Regions from separate parts of the Gracilibacillus sp. JCM 18860 genome, predicted to be linked through region 3. Evidence: riboswitches for the same ligand, from Rfam matches in the RefSeq annotation. Region 3 holds a riboswitch; each other region holds the start of a gene.
What was found. Region 3 has a riboswitch for S-adenosylmethionine ahead of ACZ5R4_RS20610 (PLP-dependent aspartate aminotransferase family protein). Riboswitches for the same ligand answer to the same signal wherever they lie in the genome.

Region 1 (2,265 bases), 1.6 Mb from region 3:
TTTGCCCCCATTGATTTTGCTGCTTCGATAACACCTTTGTCTACTTCTTTTAATCCTATCTCTACCAGTCGTGCATAAAAGGGAGCCGCTCCAATAATTAATGCAGGGAGTGCAGCCTTCCATCCTCGAATCGTACCTATTAGAAAATCAGTGAAAGGAAATAAGAGTAGGATCAAGATAATAAATGGTATGGCTCGAAACACATTGACAACCGTTGCAGTGACAAAGTTAATAAAGCGATTTTGCCAAAGGTTTCCTCTATCTGTTAAAAACAGCAATAGCCCAAGTATAATTCCGAGAATGAGAGTTCCAGCTACGGAGATGAGTGTCATGTATAAGGTTTCTTCTGTTGCTGTCCATAAATCCTCCATGTTTACATTTGGAAATAATTCTTTAAGCATGACGTAACACCTCAACTTCCACACCAGAGGTTTCAATAAATTGAATAGTTTTGGATAGAATATCTTTCTCTCCGTTTAATTCAATATACAATGTTCCATAGGCACCTTCTCTAGTTGGGGCAATAGAGCCTTGTAGAATATTAATTTCTACATCAAATTTTCTAACGATTTCTGTAATGAGGGCCCTTTTAGCATCATTACCAATAAAGTGTAGCTTGATTACTTCACTATTGTCATGATTGGTTATGAAGTTTTGCAATTTATCTTGTTCATGCTCTAATGGATTTAATTGCTGAACAAATCGCTTTGTAGTAGCTGACTTCGGACGAACAAAAACATCCAATACGTCTCCCGTTTCGACAACTTCTCCACTCTCCATAACAGCGACTCGATTACATATTTTTTGAATGACATGCATCTCGTGTGTGATCAAAATAATAGTAAGACCTAGTTTCTGATTAATGGACACAAGTAATTCGAGAATATCATCGGTTGTTTCAGGATCTAATGCAGAAGTAGCTTCATCACAAAGCAATACCTCTGGATCATTGGCAAGTGCACGGGCAATGCCAACTCTTTGTTTCTGACCACCACTTAGTTGTGCAGGATAGGAATTTTCTTTTCCAGATAATCCTACTAGATGAATTAATTCAGTTACCTTTTCAGATCTCTTGGCTTTTGGTACACCTGCTATCTCTAGTGGAAATGCAATATTATCAAATACGGTTCTAGACCAAAGGAGGTTAAAATGCTGGAAGATCATACCGATCTTTTGACGTTTTTTCCGCAGCTGAGCTTGAGACATATTCGTTATATCAAGCTCTTGTATTGAAACAGTACCATTTGTTGGTTCCTCTAATCGATTAATCAATCGGATAAAGGTACTTTTTCCAGCACCACTATAGCCAATTACACCAAATATTTCTCCTTTTTCTATGTTTAATGAAACATTATTGACAGCTTGCACTTGTTGTTTATTTGTCTGATATAGCTTTGATAAGTTTTCAATCTTAATCAATCAGCCCACTCCTTTCTCTGGGGTAGAAAAACAAAAAATCCTTTCTGTACAAGAGGACAGAAAGGATGTATGCTCCGCTTAGTCCTCTTATCTTTCAAAGCGAACTTGCTTTGATGGAATTAGCACCTATCAGAATCATCTGACGGTTGCTGGGTTTCATAGGGCCAGTCCCTCCACCTCTCTTGATAAGAGTATTACTTTTATTATAAAGGTAATCATAGCATGACAAATAAGTGAAGTCAATAAGTCTACTAATTGTTGTAATCATCGGACTTTTCAGAAAATTCAACTCTAGTACTTTGAATAATTTTTACTCTTTTACTCTACTATAGTAGCGTATTAGACAATTTTCGACTATAATAGACAATTGGTAGATTAAATGAAAAGAGGTTAAGAGATGAAACATATCGCAATAATTGGTAGTAGTGGTGGGAACCTCTATAACCTTGGTGGAAAAAAACCAGCTAAGCTACTAGAAGAAATTAGAGTTCAAGCAAACAGTGCAGGAATGAAGCTTCACGCTGTCCAGTTCGTTGGTGCTGAAGAAAGCATGGACTCTGCAAAACAAGACACAAAGGCGTCTTTATGGCAACTTGATGAAAGTGGAACATTTACTCAAAGTGAAAGAGCTAATCTTAGTGTCGTAAATGAAGAAGCGCGATTATTGGATCAGAAAATTGCCGATTTAATAGAAGAAGAGCAAATAGATGGATTAATTGTAATGAGTGGTGATCCAAATGATACGAATCAACACGTCATTCGTGCTGCCGCTAAGAAACAAGTACCAGTAGTAGGAACTGGTGGTACTTCTATGGCAACTATTGCCACCTTGGGTGCTAGAGTAAT
Region 2 (2,265 bases), 1.2 Mb from region 3:
TTCTCCTTAATCCGGAAACTAACCATTGCACCTTTACCGGGATACAGAATGTCTGTTACTAAAGGGTGCTCCTTGAAAAACTGTTCAAGTGCTCTAGCATTTTCCTGTTGCTTCTCAAGGCGAAGACTTAACGTTTTCATGCCTCGAATAAGTAACATACAATCAAATGGTGACAATACAGCTCCTATGGCATTGTGTAGATGGGTTAGTTTTTCTGCTAACGGTTGATCCTTCACAGCAACTAGTCCAGCAAGAACATCATTATGTCCACCTAAATATTTCGTTGCAGAATGGACGACAATATCTGCTCCTAGTGTAAGTGGCTTTTGGAGATATGGTGTGAAAAAGGTGTTATCTACGATTAAAAGCAGCTGGTGTTCTTTAGCGATCTGGGCAACTTTATGAATATCTAACTCGATTAACAGTGGATTTGTTGGCGTCTCAATAAATATTGCCTTTGTTTTCGATGTGATTTGTTCTGCAATTTCTTCTGGTTTCACATAGAGAAAATCGACCGCATATGCTTCACTATAGTGACTAAATAATCGGTATGTTCCACCATAAACATCCTCTGTCACGATGATTTGATCTCCTTTTTCAAATATGGCAAGCACTAATTGAATCGCAGCCATACCGGATGAACAAGCAAATCCCTTAGTGCCTTTTTCAAGGTCGCTTATGGCCCTTTCTACAATATCTCTGGTTGGATTACGCGTTCGCGTATAATCAAAACCGGTAGAATTGCCAATTGTTTCATGCTGGTAGGCTGTCGATAAATAAATAGGTGGCTCGACGGCACCTGTCTTTGGATCAGATTTATTCCCAATTTGAGCTAATGATGTTTCGATATGCTTCATTTCGATCATTCCTCCTACGATATGCTATAAAACGAAAAGGGACTTTCTCCCGATAAGAAGAAAGTCCCCACATTTATACATACTTCTTATCTTCGGTAATTACCTTCTGGATTTAGCACCATGCATAAAATGCTGGTTGCTGAGGCATCATCGGGCCAGTCCCTAAACCTCTCTTGATAAGCTTAAAATATTTAGTTGTTAAAAAGTTTTGGAAATACTATACAATATATCATACAATCACCAGTAAAAAAATACAAGAAAAAATTTAAAAAAATTAAACCTAGTAAAACCATTGGTTATAAAGGATTTTTAGTGGATTGCAGTAGCAATCCAAGGAATTGACCTATTGACATTAATTGTATTTACCATTATATTCAATACAAATCATTTAATAACTTAAAACATTATATGCTTTCTTATCCAGAGAGATGGAGGGACTGGCCCGATGAAATCTCAGCAACAGGCATTTGAGGCACTGTGCTAATTCCAGCAAGACAACCTTGGCAGATAAGAAGAAGTATTTAACTTCTACTTTTAGACCAAGTAGAAGTTTTTTGTTTTTTTGAAAGAAAATAGGATCTCGCTAATAAATCTGGACGCGAGGGTAAGAAAATTAGCGGCAACCCTATACGACATTTTGATGAAGCATTATGTTGATATGGAGAGAAAAGCATTCACGCCCGGAGATTCACTTGAAATAAAAATGCAGGTTTCATTTCTAAGAAGATAAAAATAGAGGAAGTAGGATGAAAAATGTTAGTCATTTTAGCTTTTTTTGCCGCATGTTTATTTGCTTTTAATATCGGCGCTAGTGGCTCTGCCGCTAGTATGGGAGTCGTATATGGAAGTAAGGTAATAAAACATAAAAAAGTGGCATTATTTCTAGCTGGTTCAGGAGCCATAGTTGGTGCTCTTTGGGGAGGAAAGCATGTTACTCATACACTAGGAAAGGGAATTATTCCAGAGGAAATCATGGATGTTCGCATCGCTACAATTATACTGGCCGTTTCTGCGTGTACTTTATTTGTTACGAATTATATTGGTATTCCACTTTCTACTAGTGAGGTAACCGTTGGTGCTATTGTCGGAATTGGTTTGTCTTTTCAGCAAATATATGCCGTTTCTATATTAGAAATCGTCGGTTTATGGCTTCTTATCCCAATTTTAGCTTTTTTTGTGACATATACGCTTGAAAAAGTAAGAATGAAATACCGAGACAAGATAAAGGTCTCATTTTCTAGTAAAATATTAGCAGGACTGTTAATTATAACAGGTATTTTTGAGGCAATAGCCGCTGGTATGAATAATGTGGCGAATGCGTTAGGACCATTGGTGGGAGCAAATTTAGTAACAATGGAGATTGGTTTACCTGTCTTAGCGTTAGTGGTAGCGCTTGGTAGCATCTTAT
Region 3 (2,265 bases):
CCTAGCATCTCCAACATTGGCTACATGGGACCATAGAGAAACATTATTGATTAGATCTCTACCTGCATCTCGTCCACCTTTAATCCCAAAGACAATGATTGAGCCAAAGCCATTGTTCAAAATACGCTTCGCTAGTGCGTGTGATGGATGGCTTTCCAATCCTGGATATCGAATCCATTCCACCGCTTCGTGTTCTTCTAGATATTCTGCTAATTCCTGAGCATTTCGATTATGTCTTTCCACTCTTAAATGAAGTGTTTCTAATCCTTGTAGTAACTGGAAGGCATTAAATGGGCTAAGTGCCGCACCGAAGTCTCTCAATAACTGGACACGCACTTTTGTGATAAATGCTAATGTTCCAAAGTCTATTGCATAACGAATTCCATTGTAGCTCGGATCTGGTTCAGTAAATTGAGGATATTTTTCTGAATTCCAGTTAAAACGACCTCCATCAACTATAATTCCGCCAATCGATGTACCGTGACCACCTATCCATTTTGTCGCAGAATGAACCACAATATCAGCACCTAATGTGATTGGTTTACAACCATAAGGTGTGGCAAATGTATTATCAACGATCAATGGTACACCTGCCTCATGAGCAATCTCTGAAACTTTTTCTACATCCAATACTTGAAGGCCTGGATTTCCGATAATCTCGCCATAAACTGCTTTCGTATTTTCATTGATGGCTTGACGGAAATTCTCAGGATCGGTTGGGTCTACAAATTTTACGTTGATTCCGTATCTTGGTAATGTTACAGCAAACAGATTATAGGTTCCGCCATACAAGTTCACACCTGCAACAATTTCGTCTCCCGCACTTGCTAGATTTAAGATCGATAGGGTGATGGCTGACATCCCCGAAGCTGTTGCAACTGCTGCAACGCCATCTTCTAAAAGGGCTAATCTTTTCTCAAAAACATCGACAGTTGGATTACCAATTCTTGAATAGATGTTTCCTGGTTCATCAAGTGCAAATAGTCTCTCTGCATGTTCTGTGTCATGGAAAACGAACGAAGTAGATTGATAGATAGGCACTGCTCTTGAACCTGTTGTTGGATCAGGCGCCTGACCACCGTGTAAATTTAAGGTCTCCGCATCATACGTTGAATTTTTAAAAGCTGTCATGTTAGTTTCCTCCTTGAATATTCCATTCATTTAATTAATATAAGTATAAAGAAAAGCCTTCTTCGACAAGAAGAAGGCTTTGGTTATCTACCAGCTGTCTCCCTCTTATCTATCAGGAATGTTTCCTGCAGGATTTAGCACCTTTTAAGCTGAAGCTTAATGGTTGCTGGGCGTCATCGGGCCAGTCCCTCTGCCTCTCTTGATAAGAGCTATTTAATTTTTATCGGATCAAAAAATCCTCTCTACATGGAGATAGAGAGGATTCAGTCTGAATAATTCGCTCTCTTATCTCTCCAAGCATGATCACTTAGTGGAATTGGCACCTTTATTAAGCCTTTGTGCTTAATGGTTGCCGAGGTTTCATAGGGCCAGTCCCTCCACCTCTCTTGATAAGATTTAATGTCAAATATTGTAATTCCGAGTGGATTACTTATATTTAATTTAGTTATTACATACTTTAGCATGGTAGACCACCACTGTCAACAAGTATTTATAAATTATTGAATATTTTTCTTTTAAGAGTATTCATGATTTATATCGACATGAAATAGCTTTTTTTTAATCCATTCATTTATGTTTTCAAAAAAATAGTCATCCTAGAAGGAGGTTTTATTATGACCAACTACAAAAAAAAGTTGCCATCGTAACAGGAGGTGAAAGTGGTATCGGACGAGAAACATGCTTGCAATTAGCCAAGAAAGGTGCACGCATTGCCGTTATTAATATTTCCGATGATAGAGAAACGCCTGCATCCATTTGATGCAGCCACTTCTCTATTTAAAATAAGCTAAAAGACCTTTGGTGATCCCTTCTGCTAAGTTATCTTGATAGTCCCTTGTTCGGATTGTGAGTAAGTCATGAGGATTCGTAATAAATCCCATTTCTAATAGGAGTGCTTTATTTTGATTGTTTCTTAGTACATAGAAATTACTACTTCGAACCCCTCGATCTCTCATTGTGACATGTTGAGATAAAGAGGACTGCATTTCATAGGCAAGCTCTTTACTATCTGGGCCAAAATAGTGTGTGCTAATTCCATTAGCAGAAACTATTGGACTTGCATTAAAATGTAGACTTATAAAAGCATGAGTCTGATAAGCATGACTTATTCTCAAGCGGGTGGCATGATCTACA

Region 1: linked by a shared signal. The riboswitch ahead of ACZ5R4_RS08040 (methionine ABC transporter ATP-binding protein) and the one ahead of ACZ5R4_RS20610 (PLP-dependent aspartate aminotransferase family protein) in region 3 are both predicted to bind S-adenosylmethionine.
Region 2: linked by a shared signal. The riboswitch ahead of ACZ5R4_RS05845 (methionine biosynthesis PLP-dependent protein) and the one ahead of ACZ5R4_RS20610 (PLP-dependent aspartate aminotransferase family protein) in region 3 are both predicted to bind S-adenosylmethionine.

What each region holds. Positions count from the first base shown of each region.
Region 1 covers NZ_AP043868.1:1,554,787-1,557,051, reverse strand. Annotated here, with positions in the region: gene ACZ5R4_RS08045 (ABC transporter permease subunit) at 1-401, opposite strand, end outside; gene ACZ5R4_RS08040 (methionine ABC transporter ATP-binding protein) at 394-1,419, opposite strand; SAM riboswitch class I at 1,504-1,611, opposite strand; gene ACZ5R4_RS08035 (PTS sugar transporter) at 1,817-2,265, shown strand, end outside.
Region 2 covers NZ_AP043868.1:1,111,007-1,113,271, reverse strand. Annotated here, with positions in the region: gene ACZ5R4_RS05845 (methionine biosynthesis PLP-dependent protein) at 1-857, opposite strand, end outside; SAM riboswitch class I at 941-1,040, opposite strand; SAM riboswitch class I at 1,271-1,371, shown strand; gene ACZ5R4_RS05840 (inorganic phosphate transporter) at 1,611-2,265, shown strand, end outside.
Region 3 covers NZ_AP043868.1:4,252,493-4,254,757, reverse strand. Annotated here, with positions in the region: gene ACZ5R4_RS20610 (PLP-dependent aspartate aminotransferase family protein) at 1-1,131, opposite strand, end outside; SAM riboswitch class I at 1,234-1,340, opposite strand; SAM riboswitch class I at 1,414-1,527, opposite strand; gene ACZ5R4_RS20605 (SDR family NAD(P)-dependent oxidoreductase) at 1,697-1,891, shown strand; gene ACZ5R4_RS20600 (N-acetylmuramoyl-L-alanine amidase) at 1,905-2,265, opposite strand, start outside.